4 regions of the Butyricicoccus sp. AM27-36 genome follow, and region 2 is predicted to be linked to each of the others. Evidence: predicted binding sites of a transcription regulator. Region 2 holds the regulator's gene; each other region holds the start of a gene.

Region 1 (8,174 bases), on a different contig from region 2:
CTTCATGAATACAGGGATGCCAAGCGCATGGGCCTGATGTGTCAGGTTACACACCCATTCCGGTTTCGATACGGATTTGCCCTTCCTATGTCCGGTCTCAGTCCCAATGACGATCCACTCAATTCCGGTAAGGTCCACCATACCAACATCATCAAACATAGGTTCAAAGGTCACATGATAGTGTCCGCCATGGATATGCTCCCGCAAAGTCCGGATACGGTTTTTCTCTTTACTGGAGGTAACAGTTACACCAAACCAAGCATTTTCTAGGGTAGTGGAAAAGACGATGTCCTCCGGTCGCTTGGTCAAAAACAGATATTGGTGCTGCGGATTTTCAGTCATCTTGGCAAATATCTGTTCCCGCCACTCTGGCTTCCAGTGAAAAAAATCGCTCATGCCGGTGAGCAGAAAATTCTGTGGGCGCTTTTTCTCCATCAGCCGCAGCTTATTGGGAAAAAACTCCGGCTTTTCAAAGTCATCGATCATGTGAAACCGGCGGACATTGTTTCTGGCATAGCAGTAGCTGCAACCAATAGTACAGCCGATCACCAGATTCATGTTCTGAATACAGTCTTTAATACAAACAGCCACCGCTAACGCCTCCTTTCCGTTTTAAGATTTAGCCTTCTACCGCAGGCGCAACTTTCTCGAAGCCGTTCCATGCATACAGCCCCTTCTTGTCCTCATCGCCCAGGAACTTGTCCACCTGACAGATGTGCAGGATATGGTCGCCAACTTCCACCGACTGCTGCAGGGTGGCCACCATCGCCAGACGAGTATCCACCGGAATCTGGATGTCACTGCCCTCCACAGCCATCATCTCGATGTTGTTGGCGGCCACCTTGTCGGTCTTGGCACCGGTAGACGCTCCGCAGGCCATCACAGTCTGGGCAAGACTCTCGCCAGGAACGGTGACAATCACCTTGTCGGTCTCCCGTACCTGCTTACCGGTGTGGGACTGTTTGCTAGTGGCGAAACCCACCATGGGCGGGTTGAAGGAGAGGTAAGACACAAAGCAAATGGGAGCCAGGTTCGTAGAACCGTCCTCCTTTTTAGAGCAGATCAGTGTCAGCGGATTGGGGGAGGTCAGAACAGTAGCCTCCATAATATTCAGTTCTTTCATGTTATTCAGACCTTTCTAAGAAATTTCAGTCGTTGACTGCACGGCCAACCAGTGATATATTTATTATACCTGATAGCAATTTTTGTTCAAGTACGCAAATTATTTGTACCTAGTATCAAAAAATATACTGCAAAAGACGAGGAAAGATCCAATCATGACTTATGAAGAATTCAAAGAAAAGGTTGGCAGTGTCATTCTAACCGATGATGGAAACTGCCCGGTCACGCCGGTGGTTCAAATGCTGCAGGGCAAATGGAAACTCCAAATTCTCTATGAACTGTGCATCAAGTGTCCCATGCGGTTTGGGGAACTGAAAAAAGTTCTCAAGCCCATCACCAATACAGCTCTGACCAACGCCCTGAAGGAGCTGGAAGCGGATGAATTGATCCAGCGCATCCAATATAATGAAATGCCCCTGCGGGTGGAATACTCCCTCACCGAGAAAGGACGGGATCTGTTGCCGGTCTTTTACGCCATTTCCCAATGGGGAATGAAATATATACCATGATTCTAACTATATTAATCTGCAAGATAATAGCCGGGAGACATTGACAACTTGAGTCAACTTCCCGGCGTTTTATTTTCTGCATTTTCTACTGCTGCAAAGGATTCAGGAAGCAACCTGATTCATGAGAGTTGATAACTCCCACCGCCTGCAAATAGGCATAGATGATTACGGTCCCCACAAACTTCATGCCTCGCTTTTTCAAGTCTTTTGAGATAGCATCCGATAATGGTGAGCTGACCTTGTCTACTTCTTGGATGATTTTTTCATCTGTCCAATGCCATAAGTATCGGTCAAAACTGCCCCACTCTTGCTGTATCTTTTGAAACACTTGTGCGTTGACCACTGCAGCTCGTATTTTCAGTCGGTTACGGATGATTCCAGAGTCAGCTTGCAGAGCCGTCAATTTTTCTTCGCTATAAGATGCCACCTTCCGTAAATCAAACCCGTCAAAAGCACGGCGAAATGCTTCTCGTTTATTTAAGACACATTCCCATGTGAGGCCTGCCTGAAAATTCTCCAAAATCAACATTTCAAACAGCAACTGGTCATCGTGGACCGGTCTGCCCCATTCCTCGTCATGGTATCGCAGATAAGTGGTATTAGTCGGGCTCACCCAATGGCATCGAATCTTTCCATCTGTCCACTGCATTCGTATAGTCATTTTGAACTTGCTCCGAAATCGTTATGCCTCGCACGCCTCCCGGAGAGCAGGCAGCAGCTCATCCAGCCGCCCGTCCAGTCCGAAGGACTTCTCTTTGATATTGTCCACAATGTAGATCTCCCCCAGATTGATGGTCACATAAGTGGCATTTGGCTCGCTGGCCACCAGGCGCATCATCGGAGCCTTGATCAGCTGATTGCGCCAGCCAATGCCCAGCTCCAGAACCATCAGTTTCTTTCCGTGGTAGGTTTTCAGAAAGTTTTGGAACCGTGCCTGGGCAGCGGTATCCGGAATCATTCTCTGACCCGCGCCCATGTGGATATCCATGGGACCTCCGCACTTGGGACAGCGCGGCACCAACTCTGTAGGCACATGGCCGCCCTGTTCAGCAGCCGATAATTTTTCGGCCACCTCTAAACTTGAATAGAGGGTGTCGTGGCAGGGGCGGGCACACTGCATCGTAAACCAGTTGCCCTCAATCTCATAGATTTTCGTCGGATCGAAGCCACACAGTTCAAAGTGACCTTCTCCGTTTGATGTGACGACAAAGTAATCTTTCTCTCCCACAATGGCCTTCAAATCGTTCATCACCTGCGTCGGCTGGTACTGCCCGCAGTAATGATGGATGAGTCGGGCCCAGAAGGCCCATTTTTCCTCCTCGCTGGGCCATCCAGCCATCATGCCCTGCAAAATACACCCAAGGCCGTATTTCCGTTTAAAATCCCCAAACAGTCTTTCAAAGGCCGCATTGTCCGCAAACAAATGCAGTCCTTCGGTTATGGACAGTCCGTTACTGGCCCCGATCAAGATAGCGTCCGCTTCTCTGAATTTTTTCGCAATAGGGTTCCAATCAATCATATTCGTTCGCCCCTTTCTATTTTATGGTTGCTGCGATGGAGCGCTCCTGCCGGAGGGCAGCTAGAGTTTCCGCCAAATCTCCTTGCAGATACAGGCTGCGTCCCCGCAGATGCTCTGGCCTATGAGATGCCTCTCGATTAAGACATGCATAAAAGACGTTTTCGTTTTTGGCAGTAAGTTCCCAGAAAGGCAGTTTGATGATACTGGGCGTCATCTCACCCACGCCAAGTTCCAACAGCAGGACTTTTTTGTCGGACTGATCCATTATCCAGCGTCGCAGGAATCTATGGTAGCGGTGCAGGTTATCCTGCCAGAAGGTTCCCTCCAGAAAGGTATCATCTCGTACCCAAGGCACCAGCACCCGCCCGCAATCCGGGCAACGAGGAACAGCTTCCTCCGGCAGGTGCACACCCACCAAGCGACCGGTCAGTTCCTTTACCAGTTCGCGGTTTTTCCAAATATCATCCCGACAGGGCTGGCTGCACTGGCAGTAGCTAAAGTCTCCCTGAAAAGCGCAAATTTGTTCCTGGGGAAATACCCGAAAAAACTGCTGATCCACATTGGTGGTCAGCACAAAGACAGATTTATCTGCAATAAGCGTTTGCAGATCCAGATAGGGCTGCCCAGTAGGGGCTTCCCACATGAAGCGGATATATTGACTGTAATACCCCCACTGCTCTCCATAGCTGGAAAAGCAATGGTAGAATCCAGCCAGCGGAGAGGTAAAGCCATACTGTTCGCGAAAGGGAGCCAATGCCTCCGAAAGTGCCGGGGACCAATGGTAGTGGTCGTATCCAGCCGCGCTTGACAGGCCGGAGCCACCTCCGATCACAACGGCATCTGCTTGAGCAATACGCTCGGCAAGTTCCTGAAGCGCCGCTTGGTTTCCAACCCTCATTGATCGTTATCTCCGCTTTCCATGGTGTTCCGTGCATCCCGTAGCACTTGAGCAATGTCGGCCACAATGGTCATGCCCTTGTCCTCCAACTGCTTGGGCAGGAAGTCATACTTGTTGTTGACAGCAATATACCGGGCATGGGGAAAGCTGAGGGTCATGTTCCAGAAAGGCTCCTGAATAAACATGGGAGTCATTCGGCCAACACCCAGCTCCAGGAACAGAATTTTGCTGTCTTTGTGTTCCAGTACATAGCGAGAAATTTTTTCGTACTGTTCTTCATATTTCTTTCCTTGCAGGAAATTCCCATATCCTCGCACCCAGGGGAATGCCTCGCCGCCGCAGTGAGGGCACCGGGGAATGAGATCCGTGGGAATCTTCGTGCCATCCCCCATAGCGGCCACCATATCAGCCACTGGCTTTACCGCATCCCAGGTGTCATCGGTACAGCAGGCGGCACACTGGAAGAACCGGTGATCTCCCTGGATCTCCGCCACCTTCTCCTCCGGGTAGAGTTTGACAAACTGGGTATCCTGGTTGGTGGTGAGGATGAAGCAGTCCTTGCCTTTCAACAAAGCGTCTAGATCCAGATAGGGATGACGCACAGGTGCGGTCTGGGTGGTGTGAAGGAAGGTGGCAAGATACCCCCAATACTCTTCCCGGGTCTCCCAGGGGTGCATCATCCCTGCAAAAGCACCTTTGAAGTGGTACTTCTCCGCAAAAGGCCGGAAGTATTTGCGGTAGGAGTCGTTGTCCTCATAGTAAAAATCTCCGCCACCGGCAGCGGACAGGCCGGAGGCTCCGCCCACTACCACACAGTCAGCTTCCTTTACCTCCTGTACCAACCGATGGATCTGTTCGCTATACGGCAGCGGCTTTTTGTCAGTCAGCTGATAAGGCGTACTGCCGGAAGCATAGATAGGATAGTGCCTGGAATAATTCATCTGTGCCTGCATGACCAAATCATCATAGAAGTTCATTGTCATCATTCCTTTCGAGCGGGTGTTATTTTTATTATTACTACAACTCATATTAGCATTTGCTTGCGCCGCTGTCAATATGTTGTTATAATAAAAATAACATCAAAAAAGGAGATTTGCCATGAAATACCCCACCCGGCTTAGCGATGCCGTTCATATTTTAGCCTTTATCGCTCTGTACCCAGACTGCGACCTAACTAGCAACAAACTGGCAGAAAGCGTTCAAACCAATCCTGCCTATGTACGCCAGCTCATGTCCGCCTTGCGGAAAGGAGGGCTGCTAGTCAGCGTGAAGGGACATCCTCGGCCTGCCCTGGCTCGTGAGCCGGAGAAAATCACTCTGCTGGATGCCTATCGAGCAGTAGAGGGCAACAAGCCTCTGCTCCATCAGGACATCCACACCAATCCTGCCTGTGGCGTGGGTGTAAATATCCAACTGGTGCTGCGGGATTTTTACTTGGACATTCAAAAAACAGCGGAACAAAGAATGCAAGAAATCACGCTGAAAGATGTGCTGGAACAATATCACATGAAGTTGGAAGGGATGCCCTTGCAGCGTTTATAACGGATCGATTTTCAGAAGCTCTTCCATTTGGGACAAAAATTCTTCTGAACGGGAAATACAAGACCTCCTTGCGATTCTATACTGAGAACCGGAGAGACCTATGCCCCGTATGGGTATTCTGCTTTCCAGAAAAGGAGGTTTCAAATATGCAGGAAAAGTACAATATCACAGGCATGACTTGTGCGGCCTGCCAAGCTAGGGTACAAAAAGCGTATCCAGCCTGACCGGCGTGCAAGAATGCAATGTCAATCTGTTAAAAAACAGTATGGTGGTGACTTACGACGATAAAAATGTAAACAGTGGGCAGATTATCGCCGCTGTAGAAAAGGCAGGCTATGGCGCATCCCTACAGCAGGTCAAGGGAAACTCGGCTGTACAGGCTGTCTCCTCGGTGGACACGGCAAAAAGGAATATGAGGCGATGCGCCGTCGAGTAATCTGGTCCTTTGTATTCACTATCCCTTTGTTCTATATCTCAATGGGACATATGTTGGGCTGGCCGCTGCCGAGTGTCTTTCTGTGGACGGAAAACTCCATAGTCTACGCCCTGACCCTGTTTTTGCCGCTTCTGTCACTACGGAATCTCCCGTACAGAAGATTTCCGTAAAGCAAACAACAATGAAGCAATCGAATGGAGGAACTACTATGAAAAAAGAACTGATGATTGAAGGAATGATGTGCCAGAACTGCGTCAAGCATGTCACCCATGCCCTGGAGGGTATCCCTGGTGCGTCCCATGTCCAGGTAAGTCTGGAGGACAAAAAGGCCACTGTTGAGGTCCCGGAGTCCGTTACTGACGAAACCCTGAAAGCGGCAGTTACCGAGGCGGGCTACGAAGTCACGGAGATTATCCCCCATGAAGGCTGATAAGGCTCACATAACCCGTTCCATTAAGATTGCCAGAGGACAGCTTGTTACATAATAATAGACAGTGGGTCGGCCAAATCTGAATGGCCGGCCCTAAATAAATTAAGGAGGAAACCAATATGAAACTTGGCATTATTCGTTGTATGCATACAGAGGATTGCTGTCCCGGAAGCCGGGATTTTCGGACAATCCGAGAGAGAAAAGGCGCTTTCATGGGAGAGGACGATATTCAGTTAGTGGGCTTCATCAACTGCGGTGGCTGCCCCGGAAAAAAGCGGTGCTAAGAGCCCGTTCTCTGGTAGAACAGTGTGCAGACACCATTGCCTTTGCTTCCTGTATCAGCAAAGGGACTCCCATTGGTTCCCCCTGTCCTTTTGCCAAACGTATGCGGAAGCTGGTGCAGAAAGAGGTAGGCGATGGTGTCCGTATCTTGGATTACACCCATGACGCTGGACCTGAACCAGAAACATCTCAGAAGTAAAGTTTTTTCCCTCCGGCCTATGGTAAAATAGACTTCAAGGAGGAGTGCTAAATGGTTCAGAACCACTTACCCCACGACCACGGACAAACTATCAAGCAGAAACTGGAACATATACCCAGCGCAGAAAACTTTCAAACCGTAGCCGATATTTTCAAGCAGCTGGGGGATGGCAGCCGTATTCGCATTTGGGGGTTACTTTGCCACTATGAGGAATGTGTTATCAATCTTTCGGCCATGGTAGATATGAGCAGTCCTGCAGTTTCTCACCATCTCAAGCAGTTGAAATCAGCAGGTCTGATCGTTAGCCGCCGGGACGGAAAAGAGGTCTATTATAGAGCTGCCGATACCGAACCGGCCCAAAATTTCCACCACATGATTGAGTGGCTTGTAAAAATCGCCTGTCCATCGCAAGTAGAAACACAGAAAGGAACGCCATGAAAAAAGAAGAATCCAAAGTTATCGCTCAAAAAACTCCAAAAGATTCCAAACGGCACCCTCGTCTTGAAGCATTGTCGGGCTGGTGGAACAGATAGCACACTCTTTGGAGAACAGTTTCGAGCGGTTACCGCTGGAAAAGGATGTGTGGAGGCATATGAAACTTTTCCTGGAATAGAGGTATCCTTCAATGTTTTTCTTGCTTCAGAAGTCAAGTTTCGGCACGATGCTTCGGATTCTGTTTTGGAAATTTACTATTGCCGCAGTGGTCGCGTGGGTTGGAATATGCAAGGCGGTACTGCCGTCTATTTAGGTGCAGGTGATGTGACTGCGCACAGTATGGCCTGCTGCGCGGATTCCGCCATGATGTTTCCCCTATGATATTCAGAAGGGATTTCCATTTCCGTGGATCTGAAACAGCTTTCTTCCATTTGCCCGGAAGTTTTAAAGAATGCCGGTGTAGAGGCAGACCAGTTACGGGATCGATTTTGCTCCGGAAAGCCATCCGCAATCCCGTCCTGTTCCGATTCAGAGCATATTTTTGCCCCACTTTTTTCTGCTCCTGTGTCCGTTCGAATTTCCCTTTTGAAATTGAAGGTGCTGGAAATTTTGATTTATTTGAGCAACATGAAATCCGGAGCATAAAGAACTGACTCAATACTTCTCCCAGCAAACCGAATTGATAAAAGAAATTCATCAACAGTTGACAGAGCACTTGGATCAGCGATTTACGATTGCTGAACTTTCCAAACAATATTTGATAAATACCTCTACTCTAAAGGAAATATTCAAGGCAGTCTAC
Region 2 (8,174 bases):
ACAGGATCACCGTCTGACGGATGGATTCGCCGCGCTGCGGTGCATTGCGGCGGGATGACCGTCCGCCGCCAAAGCCGCCGCCGAAGAACGAACCGAACAGGTCGCCCAGATCGCCCATGTCAAAGCCGCCGCCGTAGCCGCCTGCACCGGCACCGCCGCCGTAGCTCGGGTCAACACCGGCAAAGCCGAACTGGTCGTACTTGGCGCGCTTCTCCTTGTCGGACAGCACTTCGTACGCTTCGTTTGCTTCCTTGAACTTATCCGCAGCCTCCGGATTATCCTTGTTGAGGTCCGGGTGGTACTTGCGCGCCAGCTTGCGGTATGCCTTTTTCAGCTCATCATCACTTGCGCCCTTCTGTACGCCGAGCACTTCATAATAATCTCTTTTATCAGCCATAAAAAATCATCCTATACACAGGGATAGGCGCACCGAAGCGCGCCTTCTCTTAGTGAGGAGATAGGAGTGAGGAGACAGGAGTTTTGATACCGTGCAATCTCGCTGCACTCTGCCGAAAACCGGCAGCCATAACTCCTAACTCCTACTTCCTAACTCCTATCTGTTATTACTTGTTGTCGTCGTCCTTGACCTCGGTGAAGTCAGCGTCTACGAAGTCGCCCTGCTGACCGCCCTGTGCGCCTGCACCCTGAGCGCCGCCCATGTTCGGGTCACCCTGCGGTGCCTGCTGCTGATAGATCTTGCCGGCCAGATCGGAGAACTTCTTAGACAGGCCCTCGGTTGCAGCCTTGATCATATCGGTATCGGTGCCCTTGAGCGCTTCCTTAACCTTTTCGATCTCAGCCTGAACGCCTGCCTTCTCATCTGCGGACAGCTTGTCGCCCAGATCGGTCAGTGCCTTCTCGGACTGGAATACCAACTGCTCAGCGTTATTGCGAACCTCAACTGCTTCCTTGTTCTTCTTATCCTGCTCAGCGTACTGCTCAGCCTCGTGCATAGCCTTGTCGATCTCATCCTGAGACAGATTGGTGGATGCAGTGATAGTGATCTTCTGCTCCTTGCCGGTGCCGAGGTCCTTAGCGGATACGTTTACGATGCCGTTTGCGTCGATATCGAAGGTAACTTCGATCTGAGGAATACCGCGCGGAGCCGGAGCGATGCCGTCGAGGGTGAAGCGGCCGAGGGTCTTATTGCCTGCAGCCATCTCGCGCTCGCCCTGCAGAACATGGATCTCAACCGACGGCTGGTTGTCAGCTGCGGTGGAGAAGATCTGGCTCTTCTTGGTCGGGATGGTGGTGTTGCGGTCGATCAGCTTGGTGCATACACCGCCGAGGGTCTCAATGCCGAGGGACAGCGGAGTTACGTCGAGCAGCAGCACGTCCTTGACCTCGCCGCCAAGTACGCCGCCCTGAATGGATGCGCCGATTGCTACGCACTCGTCCGGGTTTATGCCCTTGAAGCCTTCCTTGCCGGTGATGCCCTTAACAGCCTCCTGTACAGCCGGGATACGGGTGGAACCGCCGACCAGCAGGACCTTGGACAGATCGGAAGCGGACAGACCAGCGTCGCTCATTGCCTGACGAACCGGACCCATGGTGCGCTCAACGAGGTCTGCGGTCAGCTCATTGAACTTTGCGCGGGTCAGGGTCAGCTCGAGGTGCTTCGGGCCGGTAGCGTCAGCGGTGATATACGGCTGGTTGATGGAGGTCTGGCTCATACCGGACAGCTCGATCTTCGCCTTCTCAGCAGCTTCCTTCAGGCGCTGCATAGCCATACGGTCGTTCGACAGGTCAATGCCGTTGGACTTCTTGAACTCGTCAACCATCCAGTCGATGATGCGCTGGTCGAAGTCATCGCCGCCGAGGTGGGTATCACCTGCGGTGGACAGAACCTCCAGAACGCCCTCGCCGATATCCAGGATGGATACATCGAACGTACCGCCGCCGAGGTCGTAAACCATGATCTTCTGCTCGGATTCCTTATCTACGCCGTAAGCCAGCGCAGCAGCGGTCGGCTCGTTGATGATACGCAGAACTTCCAGACCTGCGATCTTGCCGGCATCCTTGGTAGCCTGACGCTGCGAGTCGGAGAAGTAAGCCGGAACAGTGATGACCGCCTGATTTACCGGCTGGCCGAGGTATGCTTCTGCGTCAGCCTTCAGCTTCTGCAGGATCATAGCGGAAATCTCCTGCGGGGAGTACGGCTTGCCGTCGATGTTTACGCGGTAGTCGGTGCCCATGTGACGCTTGATAGAAATAATGGTACGGTCAGCGTTGGTTACAGCCTGGCGCTTAGCGACCTGACCGATCATACGCTCGCCGTCCTTAGAAAATGCAACAACAGACGGAGTGGTGCGCGCACCCTCAGCGTTAGGGATGACTACGGCTTCGCCGCCCTCCATAACAGATACACAAGAGTTCGTCGTACCAAGGTCAATACCAATGATCTTACCCATAATAAATACACTCCTTAATAGTTAGGATTTAGTTTACTTTAATTAGTAGTTAGTAATCAGTTTGCAACCTTCACCATCGCATGGCGAATAACCTTATCGCCGATCTGGAAGCCCTGCTGGAAGGTTTCCGCGATGACATTTTCACCGAGGTTTTCATCCTCAACGTGCATAACCGCGTTGTGGAAGTTCGGATCGAATGCGGTGCCTGCAGCAGCGTCGATGACGGTGACGTTAATGCCCTTGAGGCTTTCGGTCAGTTGCGTCATGGTCAGCTCGACACCCTTTTTATATTCGGTGTCGGCAGTCTCTGCCTTGAGCGCCCGCTCGAGGTTATCGTAGGTCGGCAGCAGTGCGGTTACGGCGCGGCTGACTGCATCGGTGTACGCCTGCTCGCGCTCGCGCTGGCTGCGCTTGCGGAAGTTGTCGTACTCCGCCGCCATGCGGAGATAACGATCGTTCAAGTCGTTATACTTGGCTTCCCAGTCCGTCGCGGGCTTTGCATCAGCCTTGGCGGTCTCCTCTGCGGGAGCCTCGGTCTTTACCTGCTCCTGCTCTTCCGCCTCCGGCTTTGTCTTTTTGCTCATGTCGTTTTGTGCCTCCGTTTACAGGAAATCAATGATTTCCGTCTTTTTCATCTAAAAATGTCTCGGCAATCAGCTTGTTCAGCCCTTTTGCGAAGCGGCTGAGCTGTGCGGACAGCTTGGCGTAATCCATGCGGGTCGGACCCACGATGCCGATCGCACCCTGACCGATCTTGCCGATATCGTATTTTGCGTAGATCGCCGAGGTTTCACTCAGCGGGTTTTCGCCGTTTTCCGGTCCGATGAAGAACTGGATGCCGTCGATCTTGCGGGTGGCCGGCAGCAGGTGCTTGCGGTCGTCCTCCATGTAATCGAGCAGCGTCTGTGCCTTTTTCGTATCGCGGTACTCCGGAAAACGAAGCAGCTTGCTGGCACCGTCGAGGTAAACCTTCTGGTCGCTCAGCTCGGTGATCAGCTCTGCGATGTACTCGGCTACCGGAGCGAGCAGCGCGGTCAATCCCGCGGCGCGGCGCACAATGTCGAATCGCTCGGCGGTGATGCTCGAGAGCGGCAGTCCGGTCAGCGTCTGGTTGAGTACATAGGTGAGCAGCTCGGCCTCATCCTTGGAGACCTCAGCCACCGTGCGGACCATTTTATTCTTGACCGTACCCGAATCCGTAACTACTACGATTACGAAATTCATCTTATCGACTGCAATGATCTCAAACTGCCGGATGGCGATCTGCGTCATGGCCGGTGTGATAGCAACCGACGCGTAATTCGTCAGACTGGTGAGCAGCTTGCCGGCCTCCTGAATGAGGTGGTCAAGCTCGCGTACCTTGGTAAGCACGCTGTTCTGCAGTGCGTTTCCGTCCTCCGCATTGTCGGCCGGACGCTCCATCAGTTCATCCACATACAGTCGATAACCCTGCGGTGAGGGGATTCGCCCCGCAGAGGTGTGCGGCTTTTCGAGGTAGCCCATGTCCTCCAGTTCACTCATCTCATTGCGGATGGTGGCGGACGAGAACGGCAGCTCGTGTCCCTCGGTCAATGCCTTGGAGCCAACCGGTTCAGCCGTGCGGATGTAATCGCCGATGATGGCTTTGAGTATTTGCTTTTTACGTTCCGAAAGCTCCACCGAAGCAGACTCCTTTCTTTCGGTTGTTAGCACTCCATCTCCCCGAGTGCTAAACTTAATTTACCACCACATACGGGCAAAGTCAAGTGCTGTTTGTGAACAATTTATGAAATGATCATCGGAATTTTATCACACCCGCCTGCCGAGTGCTGAAATGCCAGTTTTCACCGTATAAAAAACGCTCTGATTTGGTCGTTTTTCCTTGCGTTCGCGTCCACGCAGTGATAGAATTAGTATGAGAGAGAGACAGGCAATCGTTCGATTGCCGTAGAGAGAAAATCCGCTCTATAAAAAGGAGAAAAAACATGAAGGAAATCAAAGTTGGCATCGTCGGTTTGGGCCGTCTCGGTTCGGTACACGCGCAGAATCTCGCGTTCAAGATTCCCGGCTGCAAGCTGGTCGCTGCCTGCTCGCTCGAGCAGAAGGAGCTGGACTGGGCGAAGGACTACCTCAAGGTAGAGTACACCACCACGGACTACAAGAAAATGGTTGACGAGGCAGACATCGAAGCTGTCGTTATCGTCTCCTCCTCTCCGGAGCACTGCTGGATGATCGAGTACGCGCTCGATGCAGGCAAGCACGTTTTCACCGACAAGCCGCTCGGCTGCTCGCTCGAGGAGTGCAAGCGCGCTGAGGCTGCTGTTGAACGTCACCCGGACAAGATCTTCTTCCTTGGCTTTATGCGCCGCTACGATCCGTCCTATGCGGATGCAAAGGCACAGATCAACGCAGGCCGCATCGGCAAGCCGTATCTGGTAAAGGCTACCGGCCTGGACCCGGAAGCACTGGTCGAGAGCTGCATCAAGTTCTCCAAGACCTCGGGCGGCATCTTCATTGACGCGGCTTCGCACGACATTGACCTGATGCGCTGGTTCCTCGGCGGTGAGGTTACCGAGGTTTACGCCGCGGGCACCAACTTCAAGCACCCCGAGTTTGCCGAGAACGGTGACACCGAGACCGGCATGGCAATGCTCAAGTTTGACAATGGCACGGTCGCTTTCCTGCACGTTGGCCGCACTGCACCGCACGGCTACCACACCGAGACCGAAATCGTCGGCACCGAGGCGCATATCCGCGTAGCCGGTGTACCGTGGAAGGACCGTGTAATGGTTTACGATCAGTACGGTGCCCGTCAGGAGATCGTCGAGAACTTCCCGCAGCGTTTCGCAGAGGCGTACCTGCTCGAAATGGTGGACTTTATCGACTGCATCCAGAAGGACCGCAAGCCCGAGCTGACCGTTTACGACGGCACCAAGGCAACCCTCGTTACCTACGCGATTACGGATTCGTTCCACTCCGGCAAGCCGGTTCAGGTACAGTATTAATATATTGTAAAATCGCACAAAAGCAGAGCCGAAAGGCTCTGCTTTTTCTTGCATATTTTCATCTTCTCTGCTATTATAATGGCAAGGAGGTAGAGATTATGAACAACAACATTCCCATTGCCCGCTGGCTTTCCATGTTCTGGCTGTGCAGCGCCGTTTCACTGGTGCTTGGACAATTCAGCGGCTCCGTCACTTTGAACGGCACAAACGGTGCAGCACTCACCGTTACCGGCATTCTCGGTATATTCTGCACCCTCGTGCAGTTTTATCCGTTTTACCGGTTCAGCCGCGTGTCCGAGCGCCTGCAGCGTGCGTTCACAGCCACTGTGCTCAGCGTGGCGGCAACCGTTGTCGGCCTGCTGGCCATGACACTCGTTCCGAGCGACACGCCGCCGTATACACCCAGCACGTTTTATCTGCTGTTCAGCCTGATCGCACTTGCCGGTGTGATCGCAGCCTATGTCTCGCAGTTCTGGCTGTACACCGGACTGGACGATATCTGTACAGAGCGCGGCTACGACTTTCCGCCCAAGCGTATTCGCTGGTGCTTTTATCTTTCCCTTATCAACATTTTGCTGCGCATGCTGCCAACTTCCATTCCGATTTTTCTCTCGCAGATTGCCAGCCTTGTGCTGCTTGCCCTGTTTATCCGCGCTGCATATCAAGCGGAAAAACTGACCGTATAACCCAATATAAAAGAAAAAGGACCGCTGGGGCGGTCCTTTTTCTTTTATATGAGAGATTATTTGTAGAGAGCAGGTTTATCCATCATCTCGATCGGCAGGAACTGATTCGTGCCGCGGGAACGGTTGAGCGTGTCTGCTGCAACGCAGGCAGCGTAGCCGTCCCATGCGGACGGACCATCCGGCTCCCCCTTCTCCTCGAGGGTCTTGACCCAATGGGTCAGCTCAATGTCATAGGCTTCAATAAAGCGGTCCTTCCAGTCGGTCAGGATCGGGAACGAACGGGTTGCGTTCGAGCGCTTGACAACCGCATACGGATCAGGCAGGTTGACTGTGCCCTTCTCGCAGACGACCTGACACTGGATGTCGTAACCGTAAGCGTCCGCAACCTGAACCTCTACGTCGATGCGCGCACCGGACTGGGTTTCCAGCAGCACGATCTGCGGGTTGTCATAACCCTTGGTAGAGCACGCGGACTGGCGCACCTTGAGCACCTGACCGTTCTTATACTCGTCACCGAGCAGCCAACGACAGATATCCAGCTCGTGGATTGCAACGTTGGAAACGCCCATCTCGGTCTGGAAGCCGTCCGGCTGAGATACGTTGCGGTGGCACGCGTGAATCATCAGCGGCGCACCCAGCTCGCCGGAGTCGATGATGCGCTTCATCTCGGCATAGCCGCGGTCATAATGGCGCATAAAGCCCACCTGCAACAGACGTTTGCCGTGCGCGGTTTCTGCGGCGATGATCTTCTCGCAGTCCTCTGCGTTCTGCGCCAGCGGCTTCTCGCAGAAAACGTACTTGCCGGCCTTGAGCGCCTCGAGCACATAGCCTGCGTGGCTCGGGTCGGACGAGGTGATAACGACCGCCTGCACCTCCGGTGCTGCGATCAGCTCCTCGCCGGTCTTGTATGCCTTCATGCCTTCATACTGCGCTGCAACCTTAATCGCAGCTTCTTCAAAATAGTCTGCACAGGCAACGACCTGACAGCCCGGAACAATGTCTGTCAGGCGTCGAATATGATCGCGGCCAATTGCGCCGCAGCCAATAACACCAATATTCAGCATGCTGATCCTCTCCTTTTAACAGCAAGAATAATCACTTAAAATCTCGTTAATACTCGCGGATTCCCGCGTTTTTTCACACTTTTTTCTTCATTGCATACATTGTACCGCAATCCCGCCGTCACGGTCAACCGTCCCACCAAAACATTGGTAGCCTGCCTAAAAAAGCACCGCAAATTTATGGCAAAATGAAGTCTCAAAAGCAGATGACAGCGCATTTTTGATTGTGCACTGTGCGCATTTATACTTGACTGCGGTACTGCCCTCCCCTATACTTTGAAGTAGAAAAGGAGAATGTGTCAATGGCAGTTACTATACAAAAAATCTCAGAGCTGTCCGGTGTGTCGCGCGGCACGGTGGACCGTGTGCTGCACGGACGCCCCAACGTCAATCCGATGATACGCGAAAAAGTTGTCCGTGCCGCAGAAAAACTCGGCTACCAGCCTCCAGTGCCGCCGAAATCGGCAGATTGCAGGCAAGCAGCTATTCTCATTCCGCAATGGACGGATGGGCACTTCAACCGGCAGATCGTCAGCGGCATTCGCAAGGCGCTGCGCTATATCGCCGATCCGGCGTTTATACTGACCGAGCAGCCGCTGCGCACCATGACCATGCAGGAGCTGCTCCGCGCGATGGACGAGCAGATTCGTTCCGGCGTGGACGGACTCATCATCCGTGCCGAGAATACGCCGGAGGTCCGCGCCGCCATCGAGCAGGCGGTGCAGCAGGGCGTGACCGTCATTACCTATGATGCCGATGTGCCGCACAGCGGCCGTCTGTGCCACGCCGGACAGGATCTTGTCCGCGCAGGCGCTATCGCCGCCGGTGTCATGGCGCGGCTCATCCGGCCGCCCGAGCACGTTCTCATTGTCACCGGAAATCTGCGTATGGAGGCCCACAAAGGCCGCGTGGACGGCTTTTGCCGCCGTCTGCTCGAGCTGGGTTTCTCCGAAGATGCCTACCGCGTGATCGAAACCAACGAAATGCCTGAACTCACCGGTGAACTCGTCGCGCAGGCGCTTCAGGCCGACA
Region 3 (8,174 bases), 570 kb from region 2:
TTCAGAATGCCCAATATTAAGTCTGCAAAGAAGCGCGTTAAGGTTAACTCCGTAAAGGCGCTGAACAACCAGATGGCTAAGAGCGAGCTCAAGACCACTCTGAAGAAGTTTGATGCTGCGATTGCTGGCGGCGATAAGGCTGAAGCAACTGCTGCTTACACGACCGCTGTCAAGGCTGTCGATCAGGCGGCTGCCAAGCACCTCCTGCACAAGAACAATGCGTCCAACAAGAAGAGCAAGATGACTACCAAGCTCAACGGTATGGCGTAAGTTCTGGTATAGAACATCGAAACCGCAAGTTAAACTTGCGGTTTTTCTTTTTGCATCATTTAGATATTTATCGAAATGTGTTGACAAATGCAGAAACTGTGGTATACTGAAAACAATTAGATGGCCATCTAATTAACAGGATAGCGAGAAGGATGGTGAACGGAATGGACATTACCATTCTGATTTGCGCGATTGCGCTGATTTTAGCGGCAATACTGGTAATCTGGCAGGCAAAAGCGCTTGCGAAGTACGATTTGATTTGCAAATCCTGCGGCACGAAGCAGAATCTGCCGTGGAAGCGGCTGGTTTTCCGCACGCATGTGGGAAATGACTGGCAGCTGTATTGTCCGGTCTGCGGGCGCAAAACGTGGTTTGCCGCACGAAAGAGGGGACAGTAATGGGGTTTCAGCAGAGCTTTAAGGCGCTCAGCGATCCGGTGCGGCGCGAAATTCTGTCGCTGCTGCGGCGCGGACCGATGGCGGCGGGCGATATTGCGGCGCACTTCGAGGTGTCGGGCGCAACCATTTCGCATCACCTGTCCGTCCTGCGGGATGCGGGTCTGGTGCTGGATGACAAGCAGGGCAAGTACATTTATTATGAGCTGAATATGTCGGTCGTGGATGAGATTCTCGAATGGATCAGCGCCTTGAAAGGAGATGGCAGGAATGAAAAAAATCAGTAGACTGCAGGTGACGGCGTGGGTGCTGTCGCTGCTGCCGGCGGCAATGACAGCGGCGTTTTACAGCAGGCTGCCCGCAGAAATTCCCATGCAGTGGGATCTTGTCGGTCATGTGAGTTACGAAACCAGATGGCATTTGTGGATCGTGGCGGGTATGGCACCGCTGTTTGCGGTTCTGTTCTACTTTCTGCCGCGGTTTGACCCGAAAAGCAAGAACTACGACAAATTTTCCGATGCCTATATCGGGTTCCAGATTATGATCGACCTGTTCCTGACCGCAATGTGCGGCATCTGTATTGCGGAAGCACTGCGTCCGGGTACGGTCGATGTGCCGACAGTCGTATGTCTGCTCGTCAGCCTGCTGGTGATGTGCCTCGGCAACATTATGCCGAAGTTTCGCATGAACTGGTACTGCGGACTCAAAACGCCATGGACGCTGTCGAGCGAAACTGTCTGGGCGAAAACGCATCGTGCTGCAGGCCGCATGATGTTTGCGGCGGGTATTATTGGTGCGGCAGGTTCGTTCGTTCCGAACGAGATTGCAAAGTTTGTGCTGGTGCTTGCGCCAACGGCGGCGGCAACGATTATCCCGACTGTGCTGAGCTGGCGATGGTACCGCGCAGAACAGCAGTGATAGACGAAAAATGGACTTTGAAAGCGCGGTTTGCTGGAAAACCGCGCTTTTCTTGTATAAAAAGGTTAAAATTACAGAATGGTTACAACAAATTTAGTCATATTTTAACTTGTCAAGTGGGGAACGGTGTGCTATAATTTTGAAGCAAGTTTACATAGGTGGGGAATATACCCTATCTATCATAACCACTGGGCAAGGAGAATATTATGAAAAGAACGCGAAAGCTGGTGACCGTTGCGGTGCTGGCGGTTGCGGTGGTCGTAAGCGCGATCACGGCAGCCTATGCACTGAGCGCGAACACCACGGAGACGTATGCGTATCTTCCTGAACACTCGGTTTACTTTTATGATACAGCAGGAGAGTACGCGTGGGCTTCCAGCGAGGTTGATACGCTTGCCGTTGCAGGCGTGATCAAGGGCGGCGGAACCCATCTGTTTTATCCGGGCAACGCCATTACCCGAGCGGACTTCATTGTTATGCTCGACCGCGCCTATGGCATGAGTGAAGCGCTCGACAACGGTCAGGTCAATTCGAACGGCTCGTTTGTCGATGTGCCGAGCAGCGCCTATTACAGCAAGGCGGTTATCGCGGCGAAAGCCTTCGGCATAGCGGCGGGCACCGCGACCGGTGAGTTTCAGCCGCAGCAGAGCATGACCCGTCAGGACGCAATGGTGTTCCTCAAACGCACGATTGACCGCACGGCGCTCAAACTGGGCACCGGTTCGGTGAGCAGCTTCTCGGATGCGAGCAGGATTTCCAATTACGCGAAGCCTTCCGTCAGTGCACTGGTCGGTGCTAAGGTGATCGGCGGCTCGAAAGGAAAGATCAATCCGCTTTCCAAGGTAACGCGTGCGGAGATGGCGGTGATGCTCTATCGGGCAACGCATTTGACCGTGCAGGGCAGCGGCGCTGTGTATCAGAGCCGCGGCGATTTGGTCAACCTGTGTATCGGCACGCAGAATTACTGCGATGTTGTGATCGAGAACTATGATCCTTCGGTGACGTATACTGGTCTGATGGGGTATACGGATTTCCGACGAGTCGGCGGTGTTACCTACGTTTCGCTGAGCGGCAAACGCGCGATCGACCGCACGGTAACGTACACGAACGGCGTGTTCACCTTCGCAGACGGTGAGGGTACAGTGAGCATTCCGGCGGCCGCCGATTGCGTAGCTATCGATGTCAGCCAGCCGTACCATCAGCTGAATGCGCCGACAAGCACCGGCAGTACCTACCGGCATTGCTATCCCTCCATCGAGGACGGCACGGTTACTGCAATTTATTATTCCAGGATATAACGAAGCCACCCTGCTTTCGCAGGGTGGTGAGGCTGTCGAAAAACTTCGTTTTCCGAACAGCCTCTCGCTCGAAACCACGCTTTCGAGCGAATCTCGAAGAAAAACCGCGTCCTGCGGACACATTTTTTCTTCCCTTGTATAAATTCCGAGATACACAAGGTGAATTGCCGCATAGCGGCAAGAGAGGGTGGTCTGGACCATGCTCCCGGAATTTATGAATTTGCTTCGCAAATTCTATTTTATGCGTGCTGCCGCACGAAGCGTAAAAATTAAAATAATACTTTTTTGACAGACTGCAACCACCCTGCTTTCGCAGGGTGGTTTTTCGTTGTTAAATGCGTGGGCGAAAACTGGAGAAACGTTACGTTCATTCTCCATTTTCAATTAAAAAGACACCTCCGCTATGCAGAGGTGTCTTTTTTATACATTTGGAGATGAATGGATTTTTGGAGAGAATTGCAGGATTTGAGAATTAAAATTACTCAGAAACCAGCGGGGTGGACAGGTAACGGTCGCCGGTATCAGGCAGCAGAGCTACGATAACCTTGCCGGCGTTTTCCGGACGCTTGGACAGCTCAACAGCAGCCCACAGAGCAGCACCGGAGGAAATACCTACGAACAGACCTTCACTGTGAGCAAACTGGCGAGAGGTTTCAAATGCGTCCTCGTTCGCTACACGAATAACTTCGTCGTAAACCTTGGTGTCGAGTACATCCGGAACGAAGCCGGCGCCGATACCCTGGATCTTATGCGGGCCGCCCTTGCCGGTGGACAGTACCGGGGAGGTATCCGGCTCAACAGCTACTACCTTGACATTCGGGTCCTGATCCTTCAGGTACTTGCCGGTGCCGGTTACGGTGCCGCCGGTGCCTACGCCTGCAACGAAGATGTCAACCTTGTGACCGGACTGCTCCCAGATCTCGGGGCCGGTGGTTGCGTAGTGTGCAGCCGGGTTTGCTGGGTTTACGAACTGACCGGGGATGAAGCTGTTCGGGGTCTCCTTAGCCAGCTCGTTTGCCTTTGCAATCGCACCGGACATGCCCTTCGTGCCTTCGGTCAGAACCAGCTCAGCGCCGTATGCCTTCAGCATGTTGCGGCGTTCAACGCTCATGGTTTCCGGCATGGTGAGGATGATGCGGTAGCCGCGAGAGGCTGCAACTGCTGCCAGACCGATACCGGTGTTGCCGGAGGTCGGCTCGATAATGGTTGCGCCCGGCTTGAGTGCGCCGGACTTCTCAGCCTCGTTGATCATAGCGTTTGCGATACGATCCTTAACGGAACCGGCCGGATTAAAGTACTCCAGCTTTGCGAGAACCTGTGCATTAGCGCCAGCCTTAGCTGCAAACTTTTCAGCCGCATACAGCGGGGTGTTGCCGATCAGATCGGAGAAGCTCTTTTTAATATCAGACATGGGATAAACCGCCTTTCAAAATTAAGAAAAATTAGAATGTGATGTTAATAAGGAATGATGGGAAAACTCAGTCGATGCAACATCGACACATTCGCCGGATCATCATAGAGATCACTCTCCTTAATTCACTTTAATCATATGTGTTTTGTATGAATTAAATATACAACCGAAACTCCTGTTTGTCAATAGGAATTTTGAAAAAAGTCAAAAAAACTTCCGCACCCGGAAAATGGTGCGGAAGCTCACGATTTAATGATTGAGATCCCAGTCGATGGGGTCGATGCCGTGCGCTTCGAGAAACGCATTGCATTTGGAGAAGTGCTTGCAGCCGAAAAAGCCATTGTACGCCGACAGAGGAGAGGGATGCACGCTTTCGAGCACAAGGTGCTGCGGTGCGGTGATGAGCTTCTTTTTGCTGCGGGCATTGCCGCCCCAGAGCAGAAAGACGATCGGCTGCTCATGCTCGTTCAGCTTTTCAATGATATGGTCGGTGAAGGTTGTCCAGCCGAGGTTTTTGTGGCTGTTCGCCTGCCCGCGGCGTACGGTCAGAGTCGTGTTCAGCATGAGCACACCGCGCTCCGCCCACTTGGTGAGCGTGCCGTCCTTGGGAGGCACAATGCCAAGATCACTCTGCAGCTCCTTGAAGATGTTCTGCAGGCTCGGAGGCGGCTGAACACCCGGCTGAACCGAAAAGCAAAGTCCGTGCGCCTGTCCGGGACCGTGATATGGGTCCTGCCCGAGAATGACGGCCTTGACCTTGGAATACGGCGTGTACCGCAGAGCATTAAAGATGTTCTCTGCCGCCGGATAGATGGTCTGCTCGGCGTATTCCTTTTTCAGCCAGTAGCGAATGCGCTTGTAATAATCCTGCTCAAACTCACCGGCAAGGATCTCGTCCCAATCGTTGCCAAGATGTACCATGCTATCACTCCAAAATTGTTTTCTTACCTTTAGTATAGCATAGGAAAGGGGGTGTGTCAAAATTGAGAATGGATAGGGAGCGTCCTATCGCGCAGACAGTTCGTCCTATCCGGGCTGCACTGGTCGCAGGCACGGGTTTTCCGGTGTGCCCGAACTGCGAAGGTGGTTCGCCATTTCCGGGCGAGGATTCCGCCGTTGCGGCGGTGAGGAACGTGCGGCGTCCGCCGCGGGGACAAAAAAGAAGGGACACCCATGGTTTCCCTTCCTCTTTGAACTCCTACCTTTCCTTTGTTTGATAGTACGGCGGTAATGGTAGAGAAGAGACCGCTCCGAAAAGGAGTACGGCAGTCGGGTTACCGTTCCGTAGGGGCGCGCATTGCGCGTCCATTCCTCTACCTATTCGCAGTGCCAGATACCGTACTGCTACACAGGCGGCTTACTCCACGCAGGCGCGGCATACCCGTGCCGCGCAAATGTTTTGCCTGTGCAGATTATCCAAATCCTACGGATATAGGCGATATGCACCCGTAATCGTGTTGCGCGGCACTGTTATGCCGCGCCTGCGTAGACCCAAATTGGATGTAGCAGTACGGTATCCGACACTACGAATAGGCGGATACAACGCGGAACGAAAAATCCTCTGCCGTACTCTTTTTTTCGCAGCGGTCTCCTCTCTACCGTTACCGCCGTGCCCTCTAAGGGAAAAGGGGAGATTCACAAGAGGGTGGAAAACCGCAGGTTGTCTACCCTCTTGTGCGCCTGCCGCGCGCAGCGGCACTCCCCGCCGTGGTTCACGTAAAAATTCTCCGTCCGAATAGGGTGAACCGCCTGCATGGTTCGGGCATATCCAATTCTCAATTTCGATTTTGAACAAACCATGAATTTTACAAACCCTACTTGATTTTTTTGCGCAATAGGCTTATTATATCAATGTTGGCACTCGACGATTGAGAGTGCTAATACCAAACAACAAACACAGAGGTGTATGTAATCATGGCAACCAAGCAGTTTAAGGCAGAATCCAAGCGCCTGCTCGATTTGATGATCAACTCCATTTATACGCACAAGGAAATCTTTCTGCGTGAGCTGATCTCCAACGCATCCGACGCAACGGATAAGCTCTACTATAATGCAATGAAGGAAGGCAAGACCGGTATCACCCGCGACAGCCTGCCGATTGAGCTGACGCTCGACAAGGCAAACCGCCGCTTTATCATCGAGGACCACGGCTGCGGCATGACTGCCGAGGAAATGGAGAACAACCTCGGTACGATCGCGCATTCCGGTTCGCTGGCGTTCAAGAACGAAAACGAAAAGCAGGACGACATCGACATCATCGGTCAGTTCGGCGTTGGCTTCTATGCGGCATTTATGGTCGCAAAGCATGTTGAGGTCGTATCCCGTGCGGCAGGCAGCGATGAGGCCAACCGCTGGGAGTCCGACGGTGCAGACGGCTACACGGTTGCGCCGTGCGAAAAGGCAGAAAACGGCACGAAGATCGTGCTGACCATCAAGGATAATACGGAGAACGAGAATTACGATGAATTCCTCGAGCCGTACCGCATTCAGGGTCTGGTAAAGAAGTATTCCGATTACATTCGCTACCCAATCAAGATGGATATGACGCGCTCCCGCATGAAGGAGAAGCCGGCAGATGCAGGCGATGACTACAAGCCGGAGTGGGAGGAGTACACCGAGAATGAGACCCTCAATTCCATGGTCCCGATCTGGAAGAAGTCCAAGAAGGAACTGAAGGACGAGGATTACAACAGCTTCTATACGCAGAAGTTCTACGATTATCAGCCGCCGCTGTGCCACATCCATTCCAGCGTGGAAGGTGCGGTAACGTACACGGCAATGCTGTTCATCCCGTCTCACGCACCGATGGACTACTACACCAAGGACTATGAGAAGGGCCTGCAGCTGTATTCCAACGGCGTGCTCATCATGGACAAGTGCGCGGATCTGCTGCCCGATCATTTCAGCTTTGTACACGGCATGGTTGATACGGCAGACCTGTCGCTCAACATCTCTCGTGAGATGCTGCAGCATGACCGCCATTTGAAGGCCATCGCGCAGAGCCTTGAGAAGAAAATTAAGAGCGAGCTGCTCAAGATGCAGAAGGACAAGCGCGAGGATTATGAGAAGTTCTGGGCAGCGTTCGGCCGTCAGATCAAGTACGGCGCTTATGTTGAGTACGGCGCGCACAAGGAGCTGCTGCAGGATCTGCTGATGTACCATTCCTCCACGGAGGACAAGCTGGTATCGCTCGCGGAGTACGCTTCCCGCATGAAGGAAGACCAGAAGTATATCTACTATGCTTGCGGCGAGACCATCGACAAGATCAAGCTGCTGCCGGTTATGGAAACGCTGTCCGACAAGGGCTACGAGGTGCTGTGTATGGATGACAGCATTGATGAGTTCTGCGTCAAGATGCTCGCTAAGTACAACGATAAGGAATTCAAGTCCATCGCGGATGCAGACCTCGGTCTGGACAGCGAGGACGAGAAGGAAGAGATCAAAAAGCTGAGTGAGGACAACAAGGATGTCCTCGAAGCACTCGGCAAGGTGCTCGAGGGCAAGGTTAAGAAGGTCGAGCTGACCAGCCGCCTCAAGAGCCATCCGTGCTGCCTGCGTGCCGAAGGCCCGGTAACGCTCGAGATGGAGAAGGTGCTCAACCAGCAGGCTGCTGTCAACGGCGGTCAGAGCGTACACGCCGAGCGTGTTCTGGAGCTGAATGCCGAGCACCCGATCTTTAAGAAGCTGTGTGCGCTGCAGGCGGAAGGCTCGGATAAGGTAAGCACCTATGCGGATATCCTGTATACGCAGGCGCTGCTCATCGAGGGTATGCCGGTGGATGATCCGGTGGCTTATGCAAATGCTGTTTGCAATTTGCTCTCCTGAGATATATAATAATATAGTTAGTATATAGATAGTATACTTGGGATAAAAGAGTGAATG
Region 4 (8,174 bases), on a different contig from region 2:
TCTTTTTCGGTATGGATCGGCAGATACTCATAGCCTTGTTCTCCGAGCAGATGAATAAACTCCTGCTCCAGTTCGGCTTCGCTCTGATAACTGTCTGAACGTCGTTTGACCGGCTCATATTCTGTGACAACGGTATTTTCCGATGTTTCCGCTACAATATTAAAGTACGGCACATCACCGCCCCCTTATTTTTGTAATTCTTTGAAAGATAACAGCTTATCTCTGTAATATTCGTACTGCTTACGGCGTGCTTCGATTTCAGCAGGCAGACCTGCGGACAGGTCGTTGCAGAGGGTGTCGAAACGGTCAAGGATAGTGACGATATATTTCACTCTTTCACTATCAGGAACCGGAATAACAATTTTATTCAAATTCTCCTGATTAAGTTTCGGCTGCGCGCCACCAGAAATGTACCGACTAAGATCAATCGAATTAAGATATATTTCCACATAACGTCTTAACTCGTAAGTATCGAATTTCAAAACGTGTGCATGATTATTGACCCAGTTTTTCCCCGAGATTGAAAAAGCAATAGGGGTACTTCTTGCAAGAAGATTTGCTCCATCTTCAGATACAAGTAAATAATCCCCGTCAAATATATAATCAGCCACATAGTCAACAATTCCAGAAGCACCGTAATACGGATACTTTCCCGATGCTCTTTTGCCTTTAGTTACAGGCTTTCTCTGACGGTCACAATTTTCAGAAATCTTATCCAATGTCAGATTTGCATACCCAAACACATACTGCAAAATTTTAATTAGAGCGCTCTGCTCTGCTCTGCTCTGCTCTGCTCTGCTCTGCTCTGCTCTGCTCTGCTAATTGTGTTGCCGGACTCTGCAAATGTCAAGAGCATATCGCGGTAATATTCGTACTGTTTCTGGCGTGCTTCAATCTCGGCAGGCAGACCAATGTTGAGGTCGGAGCAAATGGCATCGAAGTTGTCGAGGACATGGACTAGTCGTTTCATTACCTCTCTAGACAGTATCGGAACAGGAAGATTACGTAATTTCCCTAATGCAAAAAAAGATTGTGTACCTTTACTTTTATTAGTTTCAATATACGATTTAACACTTGTAGAAACTAAATAATGCCTTAAAAAACGAGATAATAGTTCATCCCCTGTTTTTATAAGCCCTATATTCTTTATAGCAAAACTTGGCTGTTCCGATACTATTCCAATCTCTCCAATAGTTCCTATCATCGTAAATAGTATATCCCAAATATCTACTCTACTACGCATATTTATCTTATCATAATCATTTTGACTGATAAAATATGCACCCTTGAAGTTTATTGACCCATTCTTGATATTTTTTGATGTAATGAGATACTTTCCTTCACTAACCGCTTTAGGACTATCATGTGTACCGTCTCTAACATCACAAATCTCTCCAAGTGTTTTCCATACGCACTCACTTGCCCCCCCGAGGACACCAAAGTCTAACAGTTTATCCCGATAGAACTCATACTGCTTCTGGCGTGCTGTAAGCTCCGCTGTAAGCTCCGCTGTAAGCTCCGTGAAATTGTCCAGAATACGGACAATTTCATTTTGAACTTCTATCGGCGGAATGGGAATTTGAAATTCTTCTGTTATTTTCAACGAAATCTGCGGCAATGACCCCATTCCTGAAGCAGCATCTCTAAAAAATTGTATATGGTTTTTTAGAACGTAGTATAGAAACTTAACGCTTACTATATTATCAGTCGTATACGCCCACATCTCATTTTTGAAAGTAAATGGTCGCTCACAATATACAACATCAATAACGCCTCTACTTTGAACCAATACTGCCGGAACTCGTGTAATATTAGCTTTAGGAATATCTATTTCATGTGCATCTATAATGGTTTTTCCACCAGCATATATTCTAATTTCTCCATCATCACAAGCAATTTCTTTCATTTTTCCCGCTGTTATCGGGGTTCCTTTTAATCGAGTATATACGTCCTTGATTTTAAGAAACGGAACCCCATCCGGGCAAAGCTCCTTAATCAGTTCGTCCAGTCTGCTCATACGTCCACCTCAATTTCTGCGATGATCTTATCAATCTCCGCACGAAGCACCTGCTCACGAGCCACAATTTCCTTGATCTCCGCATTGAGCTTTACAATGTCGATCTTCTCACGGGTGTCCTCAGCCTCTACATAGGTAGATACAGACAGGTTATAGTCATTCTCGACGATTTCCGCATACTCCGCCAGATGTGCAAAATGCTTGACGTCTTTACGCTTTGCAAATACGTCAACAATGCGGTCAATGTTTTCCGGCGTCAGCTTGTTATTGTTCGTAACCTTAACACACTCGCTCGTCGCGTCGATGAACAGCGTCTTGTTGTCGGTCTTGTTCTTCTTCATCACCATAATGCAGGTTGCGATAGAAGTACCGAAGAACAGATTGCTCGGTAGCTGAATGATGCAGTCCACATAGTTGTTATCGACCAGATACTTACGGATCTTCTGTTCTGCGCCGCCGCGGTACATAATGCCCGGGAAGCAAACGATCGCCGCCGTACCGTTGGACGCCAGCCACGACAGGCTGTGCATGATGAACGCCATGTCCGCCTTGCTCTTCGGCGCAAGCACGCCTGCCGGTGCAAAACGCGGATCATTGATGAGCAGCGGATTGTCATCGCCCTCCCATTTGATGGAATAGGGCGGATTGGAAACAATCAGCTCGAACGGCTCATCGTCCCAATGCTGCGGACTGAGCAGCGTATCTTCACACGCAATATCAAATTTATCAAAACCTACATCATGCAGGAACATATTGATGCGACACAGGTTGTAGGTCGTGATATTGATTTCCTGACCATAGAAGCCGTTGCGGATTGCATCCTTGCCGAGCACCTTTTCCGCTTTCAGCAGCAGCGAACCCGAACCGCACGCCGGATCGTAAACCTTGTTGATCTCCGTCTTGCCGACCGTGCCGAGCCGTGTGAGCAGTTCGGATACTTCCGCCGGAGTGAAAAACTCACCACCGGACTTGCCTGCATTAGAGGCATACATGGTCATCAGATACTCATACGCATCGCCGAATGCGTCAATGGAGTGATCCTTGACATCGCCCAGCTTCATTTCGCCAACGCCATTCAGCAGCTTCACGAGCTTCTCATTGCGCTTAGCGACCGTCGAACCCAGCTTGTTGCTGTTGACATCGTAATCATCGAACAGACCGGCAAAGTCGCTCTCGGCCTCGCTGCCCTGTGCCGACTCCTCGATATGGCGGAACACACGCTCGAGCGTTTCGTTCAGGTTCTCGTCATTCGCGGCATTTGCACGAACATTGCAAAACAGCTCGCTCGGCAGAATAAAGAAACCTTTTTCCTCTACCAATCCCTCGCGTGCTTCCTCTGCTTCTTCATCCGGCATCTTGGCAAAATCGAAATCATCGTTGCCAGCCTCAGCCTCACCGTCATTTATGTAATTGCACAGGTTTTCCGAGATATAGCGGTAAAACATCGTGCCGAGAACATAATTCTTAAAATCCCAGCCGTCTACCGCACCGCGCAGTTCATCCGCAATCGCCCATATCGCGCGATGCAGTTCTTCTCGCTCCTGTTCCTTTTTGGTGTCAACCATTCTTCACCCTCCGTTGCTCTGCTGTTCGTTATATGCAAATTGTACCATAATACCGCACCTTTTTCAAACCTCAGTCAAAAAAAGAAGATCAGCATGATGCCAACCTTTTCACATTCCTGCAAGACAAAAGACCCCTGCCTGCAAAATACAGACAGAGGTCTTATACACATCTGACGCTTTTTCACTGATAATTATCGTAAGTTTATGGTAAGTTTGCCTTTTAACCCTTGAAATCCCCAGTGTTTTCAGCGTTTTTCGGTACTGCTTAGTACATGCCGCCCATATCCGGTGCAGCCGGAGCAGCCGGAACCGGCTCCTTCTTATCAGCAACCAGGCTCTCGGTGGTCAGAACCATCGAAGCAACGGATGCTGCATTCTGCAGTGCGGAACGGTTTACCTTGGTCGGGTCAACGATGCCGTTTGCGATCATGTCGCCGTAGGTCTCGGTTGCAGCGTCAAAGCCGTAGCCAACCTTGTCAGCGTGCTTTACCTTATCAACAACGATTGCGCCCTCGATGCCTGCATTGGCAGCGATCTGCTTCATCGGTGCTTCCAGACCGCGTGCAACAATCTGCATACCGGTCTTCTCGTCGCCGGTTGCCTCGGCAGCCAGAGCCTCAACCGCTGCGATAGCGTTTACATAAGCTACGCCGCCGCCTGCTACGATGCCTTCCTCAACAGCTGCGCGGGTTGCGTTCAGTGCATCTTCGATGCGGAGCTTCTGCTCCTTCATCTCGGTCTCGGTTGCAGCGCCAACCTTGATAACTGCTACGCCGCCGGCCAGCTTAGCCAGACGCTCCTGCAGCTTCTCACGGTCAAAATCGGAGGTGGTGCGCTCGATTGCGCCGCGGATCTCAGCAACGCGGTTTGCGATAGCCTGCTTGTCGCCAGCACCGTCAACGATGGTGGTGTTCTCCTTGGTTACCTTGATCTGACGGGCAGAACCCAGCATATCCATGGTAGCGTCCTTCAGCTCGATACCAACCTCCTCGGAGATTACGGTACCGCCGGTCAGGATTGCGATGTCGCGGAGCATATCCTTGCGGCGATCGCCAAAGCCCGGAGCCTTAACAGCTACGCAGGTGAAGGTGCCGCGCAGACGGTTTACGATCAGGGTGGACAGAGCCTCGCCCTCAACGTCCTCAGCGATGAGCAGCAGCTTCTTGCCGTCCTTAACGACCTGCTCGAGGATCGGCAGCAGCTCCTGAATGTTGGACAGCTTCTTATCGGTGATAAGAACCAGAGCGTCATCCAGATTTGCTTCCATCTTCTCGGTGTCGGTGCACATATACGGGGTGATATAACCGCGGTCGAACTGCATGCCCTCAACAACCTCAGAGTAGGTCTCAGCGGTCTTGGACTCCTCAACGGTGATTACGCCGTCGGTGGAAACCTTCTCCATAGCCTCTGCGATCAGGGTGCCGATCTCGTCGGAGCTGGAGGAGATAGCGCCTACACGTGCGATGTCGTTCGTGCCGTCAACCTTCTTGGAGTTCTCAGCAATCGCTGCAACAGCAGCCTTGACTGCCTTGGCGATACCGCGGCGCATTACCATCGGGTTTGCACCTGCTGCTACGTTCTTCAGACCCTCACGAACGAAAGCCTGCGCCAGAACGGTAGCGGTGGTGGTGCCGTCGCCTGCGATGTCGTTGGTCTTGGTGGCAACTTCCTTAACAAGCTGTGCGCCCATGTTCTCGAAAGCGTCGTCCAGCTCGATCTCCTTAGCGATGGTAACACCGTCGTTGGTGATCAGCGGACCGCCGTACTTCTTATCCAGTACAACGTTGCGGCCCTTCGGACCGATGGTTACCTTAACGGTATCAGCGAGCTGATCAATACCGCGCTGCAGAGCCTTGCGCGCGTCCTCGCCGTAAATAAGCTGCTTAGCCATGATGAATTACCTCCTGAAAATTACTCTACGATTGCCAGAATGTCGCTCTGACGAACGATGATATACTTCTCGCCGTCCAGCTTAACCTCGGTGCCGGTGTACTTGCCGGTGATGACCTTCTGGCCCTTCTGAACTTCCATCTTGATTTCCTTGCCGTCAACAACACCGCCCGGGCCTACTTCGATGATTTCAGCAACCTGGGGCTTCTCCTGTGCGGATGCGGTAAGAATAATGCCGCTTGCGGTGGTCTCCTCCGCCTCGACCATCTTGATAACTACGCGGTCGCAAAGGGGCTTGAGCTTCATAATGGATTCCTCCTATGAAAAATAAGATTTTACAATGTTGGGGGTTAGCACTCAAATTACCCGAGTGCTAACTTCGAGTATTATCTTACACCAAGGAGCCGCAATATGCAAGGGGGTAATCCGGAATTTTCACAAAAATTTTCTGAACAAATTATGAACAGTGCCCTGTACTGCTCAGTGTTTTGCCGGTCGTTTAGCAGACGGACGGTCGGAGTGCTTATTTACCGGCTTATCCTGTGCAGATGGGTCTTTAAAATACATATGCAGCTCGCACTTGATCATGCCGTTATACAGCTTGCGGCGCTTATCCGCCTTGCGGCCGTAGCAACGCTCGAACAGCGGGTCCGAGCTGAGCAGATACTGCTTCATCGGGCTGTTTTTTGTCGCTCTGCCGAGGTCGGCGTACAGCTTTTCCGCCTGCTGCAAGTCCAGCAGACGCTCACCGTACGGCGGATTGGCAAACAGTACGCCTGCACCGCTGTAATCGCGCTTTACTGCGTCCGCGCGCTCGAAGAACACCGTGTTCGCTACACCGGCCTTGCGCGCGTTCTCGATGGACAGCTGCACGCAGTCCGGGTCGATGTCGCTGCCGACAATATCGAATTTTGCGTCCGGCTGGGCAAGGTCGAGCGCACTCTCGCGCGCCTGCTGCCAGACCGACTTGTCAAAGCAGCTCCACTTTTCCGCGTCAAAGCGGCGCAGCAGACCGGGGGCACGGCGCTGCGCGATCATGGCCGCCTCAATCGCGATCGTGCCCGAGCCGCAGAACGGGTCGAGGAACGGATCGCGCCCGCGCCAGCGCGCCAGCTTGACCATAGCCGCCGCCAGCGTCTCACGAAGCGGCGCGGCATTGCTGTTGGCGCGGTAGCCGCGCTTGTGCAGACCGGCACCCGAGGTATCGAGGTACAGCTCAGCCACATCGTGCATGATGGCGAACTGAATCTGATACTTTTCACCAATCTCATCAAACCAGGTCTGACCGTACTTCGCGCCCAGACGCGATACGACTGCCTTTTTGATGATCTTCTGGCAGTCCGGAATCGAGTGCAGCGCGGAGTCCAGACTGTGACCCTTGACCGGAAATGCGCCGTCCGCCGGAATGAACTGCTCCCACGGGAGTGCTTTTACGCCCTCGAACAGCTGGTCGAACGTTTTGGCTTTGAATGTGCCGATGCGGATGAGCACACGCTCGGCGCACCGCAGGTTCAGGTTCGCCCATGCAAGCGTGTTTTCGTCACCGGTGAACAGCACGCGGCCGTTTTCCGCGTGCACGTCGGTCAGCCTGCCGCCGAAGCGCAGCTCATCCGCGACGATGCCCTCCAGCCCGAATAAAGTCGGGCAGCATAATGTAAGTTCCATCGTGTTTCCTCCAAAAAGGCTCCCGCCGTCATAGCAGGAGCCGAAAGTCCTTTTTAACCTTTATATTGTATCGGTTTTTAAGGATTTTGTCAAGATTTGCGACGAGATAACGCGGTTTGCTGAATGCCGCTATCCGAAGCGTTATCGCTTGAGAAGCGAACAGGCTCTTGCCTGCTCTGCACGGGCACAAGAGGGAGACACCAAGGTTTGCCCGTAGGCCACTAAACCTTTTTCCCGCGCCGTGTGCGGATTAAAGCAGTGTTCGATTTGTGCAGGTAGAGCCAGCGCATTCATGTAAGCAAACAGATAGAATCGGCAATGGGTAAATATGAACACAGTGGGTATTGATGTTCCAAGCGGAAAGAGCACGGCTGCAGCGCTTCGCTCTTTGGGCGAGGTTGTTCAGCTGCCGTTGGATATTGTCCGCAACGCGGGAGGATTGGCTTCTCTCACCGAGCACTTGAAGGCACTTGACAGCGAAACCCGCGTTGTGTTGGAACACGCATCGTAGTTCGTGAACGCATCGTCATCCGGCGGTTCCGGCCAACTCCACTGCTCGATCGGCTCATTGATATGCACGTCAAAGAACTTTGTTTCCGGTTCGCCGCACTCGCAGTTCGTTTCAAAGAAGCAATTTGGCATGAACTCTGTTCCGTGCCAGCCTTTACCTTCTCCAGTCTCGGCATTATACTGCGTAAAGTACCAGCCGCTGCCCTCTGCTTCTCCTTCTTTCTGCTCAAAACGAACATATGGGAGATAGATCATTTTTTCATTTTTCACACCTTTTTCCTCCTTATTTGAGGCCTATTTTTACTGCGGACAAATAAAAAAGTGCCGGTAATGAGGATTTCATTACCGACACTTTCGACAATGCGGGAATAATACCGTCTGAACAATAAAGCCTTTCTCAGCGCTTTACGGGCCGGCATTTGCTATGCTATACTGTTTACAGTGATTAGTGTCGCAGAAGCCCGTGAGGCCTGTGACCTGAAAGGAAGGCTCTTTAGGGTAATGTCAACAAGGAAGTTTTTTTACTG

What was found. Region 2 encodes HrcA, which represses chaperone genes, less so after heat shock. Its sites were predicted from a motif close to TGTTAGCACTCNNNNNNNNNGAGTGCTAACA; they were not measured.
Region 1: the regulator HrcA is predicted to act here: its motif matches at 5,026-5,056, upstream of DW724_RS13885 (NAD-dependent protein deacetylase).
Region 3: the regulator HrcA is predicted to act here: its motif matches at 6,145-6,175, upstream of htpG (molecular chaperone HtpG).
Region 4: the regulator HrcA is predicted to act here: its motif matches at 5,821-5,851, upstream of DW724_RS07890 (co-chaperone GroES).

Annotation. Positions count from the first base shown of each region.
Region 1 covers NZ_QUJR01000012.1:40,141-48,314, forward strand. Annotated here, with positions in the region: gene DW724_RS13855 (radical SAM mobile pair protein A) at 1-591, opposite strand, end outside; gene DW724_RS13860 (flavin reductase family protein) at 620-1,123, opposite strand; gene DW724_RS13865 (winged helix-turn-helix transcriptional regulator) at 1,278-1,631, shown strand; gene DW724_RS13870 (DNA-3-methyladenine glycosylase I) at 1,717-2,292, opposite strand; gene DW724_RS13875 (NAD-dependent protein deacetylase, SIR2 family) at 2,314-2,973, opposite strand; gene DW724_RS13880 (NAD-dependent protein deacetylase, SIR2 family) at 3,167-4,048, opposite strand; gene DW724_RS13885 (NAD-dependent protein deacetylase) at 4,045-5,025, opposite strand; gene DW724_RS13890 (Rrf2 family transcriptional regulator) at 5,147-5,590, shown strand; partial or broken gene DW724_RS16470 (cation transporter) at 5,805-6,026, shown strand; gene DW724_RS13900 (heavy-metal-associated domain-containing protein) at 6,235-6,456, shown strand; partial or broken gene DW724_RS13905 (CGGC domain-containing protein) at 6,600-6,841, shown strand; gene DW724_RS13910 (ArsR/SmtB family transcription factor) at 6,989-7,375, shown strand; gene DW724_RS15485 (hypothetical protein) at 7,520-7,753, shown strand; gene DW724_RS15490 (hypothetical protein) at 7,778-8,017, shown strand; gene DW724_RS13915 (helix-turn-helix domain-containing protein) at 8,052-8,174, shown strand, end outside.
Region 2 covers NZ_QUJR01000001.1:914-9,087, reverse strand. Annotated here, with positions in the region: gene dnaJ (molecular chaperone DnaJ) at 1-397, opposite strand, end outside; gene dnaK (molecular chaperone DnaK) at 564-2,411, opposite strand; gene grpE (nucleotide exchange factor GrpE) at 2,468-2,995, opposite strand; gene hrcA (heat-inducible transcriptional repressor HrcA) at 3,024-4,070, opposite strand; gene DW724_RS00020 (Gfo/Idh/MocA family protein) at 4,376-5,395, shown strand; gene DW724_RS00015 (hypothetical protein) at 5,494-6,081, shown strand; gene DW724_RS00010 (Gfo/Idh/MocA family protein) at 6,138-7,145, opposite strand; gene DW724_RS00005 (LacI family DNA-binding transcriptional regulator) at 7,445-8,174, shown strand, end outside.
Region 3 covers NZ_QUJR01000001.1:574,856-583,029, forward strand. Annotated here, with positions in the region: gene rpsT (30S ribosomal protein S20) at 7-270, shown strand; gene DW724_RS02825 (hypothetical protein) at 435-668, shown strand; gene DW724_RS02830 (autorepressor SdpR family transcription factor) at 668-952, shown strand; gene DW724_RS02835 (SdpI family protein) at 936-1,583, shown strand; gene DW724_RS02840 (S-layer homology domain-containing protein) at 1,790-2,881, shown strand; gene cysK (cysteine synthase A) at 3,360-4,292, opposite strand; gene ung (uracil-DNA glycosylase) at 4,542-5,213, opposite strand; gene htpG (molecular chaperone HtpG) at 6,207-8,117, shown strand.
Region 4 covers NZ_QUJR01000005.1:7,531-15,704, reverse strand. Annotated here, with positions in the region: gene DW724_RS07915 (type I restriction endonuclease subunit R) at 1-173, opposite strand, end outside; gene DW724_RS07910 (restriction endonuclease subunit S) at 186-719, opposite strand; gene DW724_RS07905 (restriction endonuclease subunit S) at 761-2,017, opposite strand; gene DW724_RS07900 (type I restriction-modification system subunit M) at 2,014-3,582, opposite strand; gene groL (chaperonin GroEL) at 3,848-5,473, opposite strand; gene DW724_RS07890 (co-chaperone GroES) at 5,494-5,778, opposite strand; gene DW724_RS07885 (THUMP domain-containing class I SAM-dependent RNA methyltransferase) at 5,953-7,137, opposite strand; gene DW724_RS07880 (hypothetical protein) at 7,540-7,917, opposite strand.